One region of the Achromobacter sp. CSND-B12 genome, then DNA from elsewhere that is predicted to be linked to it. Evidence: predicted binding sites of a transcription regulator. Region 1 holds the regulator's gene; the other holds the start of a gene.

Evidence for each region. Region 1 encodes LexA, which represses DNA repair genes until DNA is damaged. Its sites were predicted from a motif close to ACTGTATNNNNATACAGT; they were not measured.
Region 2: ACUTAG_RS23505 (PA0069 family radical SAM protein) is a predicted target of LexA. The motif match lies at 1,331-1,348, and genes of this name have one in related genera.

The regions. Positions count from the first base shown of each region.
Region 1 covers NZ_JBREGJ010000001.1:482,191-484,647, reverse strand. Annotated here, with positions in the region: gene lon (endopeptidase La) at 1-850, shown strand, start outside; gene lexA (transcriptional repressor LexA) at 961-1,611, opposite strand; gene ACUTAG_RS02140 (amino acid aminotransferase) at 1,767-2,457, opposite strand, start outside.
Region 2 covers NZ_JBREGJ010000001.1:5,001,222-5,003,678, forward strand. Annotated here, with positions in the region: gene ACUTAG_RS23500 (sulfate adenylyltransferase subunit 1) at 1-1,143, shown strand, start outside; gene ACUTAG_RS23505 (PA0069 family radical SAM protein) at 1,356-2,457, shown strand, end outside.

The DNA.
Region 1 (2,457 bases):
GCGCTACTACACCCGCGAAGCCGGCGTGCGTGCGCTCGAACGCGAAGTGGGCAAGATCTGCCGCAAGGTGATCAAGCAGCTGCTGACCCAGAGCGACCGCGCCAAGGCCGAAGGCAAGACCTTCGAACTCAAGCCGGTCAACGTCACGGGCGAGAACCTCAGCGACTACCTCGGCGTGCGCCGCTACACCTTCGGCATGGCCGAAAAGGAAAACCAGATCGGTCAGGTGACCGGCCTGGCCTGGACGGAAGTCGGTGGCGACCTGCTCACGATCGAAGTGGCGGACATGCCCGGCAAGGGCGTGATCCAACGCACCGGTTCGCTGGGCGACGTGATGAAGGAATCGGTCGAGGCGGCCCGCACCGTGGTGCGCTCGCGGGCGCGTCGCCTGGGCTTTGCCGACAGCGTGTTCGAGAAGCACGACATGCACGTGCACGTGCCGGAAGGCGCGACGCCCAAGGACGGTCCGTCCGCCGGTATCGCGATCACCACGGCCATGGTGTCGGCGCTGTCGCGCATCCCGGTGCGCGCCGACGTTGCCATGACCGGCGAGATCACGCTGCGTGGCGAAGTCCTGCCGATCGGCGGCCTGAAGGAAAAGCTGCTGGCCGCCCACCGCGGTGGCATCAAGACGGTCTTGATCCCGGAAGAAAACGTCAAGGATTTGGCGGAGATCCCGGACAACGTCAAGAACCATCTCGAGATCGTGCCGGTCCGCTGGATCGACAAGGTGTTGGAGCTGGCCCTGGAACGCCTGCCGGAGCCGCTGGCTGAAGACGAAGCGGTCAAGGAACCGCTGGTCGCCAAGCCGGCCGAACCGGGTTCCACGGATCCGGTGCTCAAGCACTGATGTCCGGCCCACGGCGCCCCGCGAGGGGCGCCGTCAAAAATAAACCCCGCGCAAGCGGGGTTTGTTTTTTGGCGCGGCCGTCGGGCGGGCGCCAGGTTGGGGCGGAAGGATCAGTGCAGCGCGTGCGGACGGATCAGTCCAACGGCAATGCCTTCCAGCGCGAATTCCTGGTCGGCTTCGACCACGATGACGTTGAAGTCGGGATTCTCGGGCAGCAGTTCGATGCGGCCATTCTGGCGCTGCAGGCGCTTGACGGTGACGTCGTCGCCCAGCCGGGCCACCACGATCTGGCCGTTGCGGGCCTCGGACGCTTTCTTGACGGCCAGCAGGTCGCCTTCGAGGATGCCGGCGTCGCGCATGCTCATGCCGCGCACCTTGAGCAGGTAGTCCGGCGCCTGGGCGAACAGGCTGGAATCGACGCCGATCTCGCGTTCGACGTGTTCGGTGGCCAGGATAGGGCTGCCGGCCGCCACGCGGCCCACCAGCGGCAGCAGCAGCTGCGCCAGGCCGGGCAGGGGCAACGGCGCCTGGGACGGCGTCGAGGAGTTGTCCTTCAGGCGGATGCCGCGCGAGGCGCCGGCCGTGAGTTCGATGGCGCCCTTGCGGGCCAGGGCCTTCAGATGGTCTTCGGCCGCGTTGGGCGAGCGAAATCCCAGGGCCTGGGCGATTTCGGCGCGGGTGGGCGGAAAGCCGGTGCGCGCGACGGTCTGCCGGATGAGGTCCAGGATTTGCTGTTGACGATCAGTGAGTTTGCTGGCCATGGCGATGATCCGTTGGGTGTCGGACTGTACATATATACAGCGGCATTCTGGGGGACATAACGCAAAAAAGCAAGCGTTGATCGGGCATGGTTTTGTGACAGGCAATGAAAACGGGACCCGAAGGTCCCGTTTGGGGGTGACGCTGGCGCTGAGTCTTAGAGCACCGCGGCGATGCCCTTGGCCACCTGGTCGATGTTGCCGCTGTTGAGCGCGGCCACGCAGATGCGGCCGCTGGAGACGGCGTAGACGCCGTGCTCTTCGCGCAGGCGGTCGACCTGGGCCGAGGTCAGGCCCGAGTACGAGAACATGCCGCGCTGCTGCAGCACGAAGCTGAAGTCCTGCTTGCCGCCGTGTTCCTTGATCTTCTCGACCAGCTGCTTGCGCATCAGGCGGATGCGGTCGCGCATGGCGCCGAGTTCCTCTTCCCACATGGCGAACAGTTCGGGCGAGTTCAGCACCGTGGAGACGATCGTGCCGCCGTGGGTGGGCGGATTGGAGTAATTGGTGCGGATGACGCGCTTGAGCTGGCTCAGCACGCGGGTGGCTTCGTCCTTGCTGCCGGCCACGACCGTCAGGGCGCCGACGCGCTCGCCGTACAGCGAGAACGACTTCGAGAACGACGAGCTGATGAACATGGTCAGGTCGAGGTCGGCGAACAGGCGCACGACCGCGGCGTCTTCATGCAGGCCTTCGCCGAAGCCCTGGTAGGCGATGTCCAGGAACGGCACCAGCTTGTTTTCCTTGACGACCGCGGCGATCTGCTTCCATTGGTCGAAGGTGGGATCGACACCGGTGGGGTTGTGGCAGCAGGCGTGCAGCACGACCACGGTGTTGGCCGGCGCGGCC
Region 2 (2,457 bases), 4.5 Mb from region 1:
CGCGCCAAGTACAAGCGCGTGGCCGAGGGCGCCATCGATTTTTCGCTGCTGACCGACGGCCTGGAAGCCGAGCGTGAGCAGGGCATCACGATCGACGTGGCCTACCGCTATTTCTCGACGCCGGCGCGCAAGTTCATCATCGCCGACGCGCCCGGCCACGAGCAGTACACCCGCAACATGGTCACCGGCGCGTCCACCGCCGACGTGGCGGTGATCCTGATCGACGCCACGCGCGCGGCCGACGGCAAGCTGCTGCCGCAGACCAAGCGCCATAGCACCATTGCGCGCCTGCTCGGCATCCGCCACATCGTGGTGGCGGTCAACAAGATGGACCTGGTGGACTGGGACCCCGCCGTGTTCGAGCGCATCCGCGACGCCTACGCCGACCTGGCGGGCAAGCTCGGCATCGCGCACTTCGACGCGCTGCCGTTGTCGGCGCTGAACGGCGACAACGTGGTGACGTTGTCGGACAAGACGCCCTGGTACACGGGCCAGCCGCTGCTGACGCTGCTGGAATCGCTCGATCTGGCGGCCGATGGCCGCGCCGGGCCGCTGCGCTTTCCGGTGCAATGGGTGGCGCGCCACGACGGCAGCCTCAAGGATGATTTCCGCGGCTACGCGGGCCGCATTGCCAGCGGCGTGCTGCGTCCGGGTGACGAGATCGCGGTGCAGCCTTCGGGCGTGACCGCGCGCGTGCAGGAGGTGCGGTTGTTCGATCGCGCGCTGGATGAAGCGGTGGCGGGCGATTCGGTCACGCTGGTGCTCGACCGCGATGTCGACGTGTCGCGTGGCGACGTGATCGTGCATGCATCGGCGCCGGCGCAGGTGGCGCGCGAGTTCGAGGCCGAGCTGTGCTGGCTCGACGCGCAGGCGCTCAACCCGGCGCGCAAGTATTTGCTCAAGCACGGTACGCGCCTGACGTCGGCGAAGATCCGCGCGGTGCTCACGCATCGCGACATCCATGAATTGCAGGAAGTGGAGAACACCGAAGGCACGCTGCGCATGAACGACATCGGCCGCGTCACGTTCACCACGCGCGAGTCGTTGGCGATCGATCGATATGCGGATGTACCCGCCACCGGGGCATTCATCCTGATCGACGAAGCCACGCATCAGACCGCGGCGGCGGGCATGCTGCGGTAAACCGCAAGCCGGGGCGGAAACGCCTCGGCCGAGCCTGTTTCTACGGTGTTGTTTTTATTCCAAACCCAATGCTGGCGCGGCTTTTCGGGCGATATCGCAAGATGAAATCGAATTCTCCGGACGCCGTCTTCGTCTTGCGGTAAAGTGGGGCTGTCTTACGGAAAGGCTTTTGGTGCTTGTCAAAACCACTGTGTTTTTGTACAGTAGTTTTCATGGCACGCACCGATCATTCTTTTCCCGCCGGTTCTGGGTCCCCGGCTGCCGCCCCCGCCGCCTTGCGCGGTCGGGGTGCGGTTACTAATGTTCGGCATCGCTTCCAGAAAGATGACCGCGTGCAGGTCGACGATGGCTGGTCCGCTTCGGGCCTCCCGGCAGATTTCGTCGATGCTGTCCCTAATAATTCTCCCGACGGCGCGTCCGACACGCTCGGCCTGGTAGACCAGGCCGATGCCGCCGTTACGCCTGCGGCCGCCGTCATCCCCATCCTGCCCGACGACCGCCGGACGCCCGCCGCGCCCAAGACCGCCGTCACGGCCGAAGAGGCCCGCAAGATCCTGTCGCGCAACGATTCGCCCGATATCCCCTTTGACGTCGCCGTCAATCCCTACCGTGGCTGCGAGCATGGCTGCGTCTATTGCTATGCCCGCCCGACCCATTCCTACCTGGGCTACTCCCCCGGCCTCGATTTCGAGACGCGGCTGGTGGCCAAGGCCAACGCCGTGGAGGCGCTGCGGGCGGAAATCAGCCGTCCGGGTTACAAGCCGTCGCCCATCAACATCGGATCGGCCACCGACGCCTACCAGCCCATCGAGCGCGACTGGCGCCTGACGCGCGGCATGCTCGAGCTGATGCTCGAAACCCGCCACCCAGTCACCATCGTCACCAAGAACGCCCTGGTGGCGCGCGACCTCGACCTCCTGGCGGCGTTGGCCGAACAGAATCTGGTGGTCGTCTACATGAGCATCACCACGCTCGACGCCGGCATGGCCCGCACGCTGGAGCCGCGCGCCGCGGCCCCCTGGCGCCGCCTGGAGGCCGTGCGCAACCTCACCGCCGCCGGGGTGCCGGTCGGCGTGCTGGTGGCGCCCGTAATCCCGTTCATCAACGATGACGCCATGGAACACATCCTGCAGGAATCGAAGGCGGCGGGCGCGCACTACGCCAGCTACACCGTCATCCGCCTGCCCTGGGAAGTCAAAACCCTGTTCGAGGACTGGCTCAACGCCCATCACCCCGACCGCGCCCAGCGCGTGCTGCACCGCATCGAAGACCTGCGCAACGGCCGCCGCAACGATCCCAACTTCGGTTCGCGCA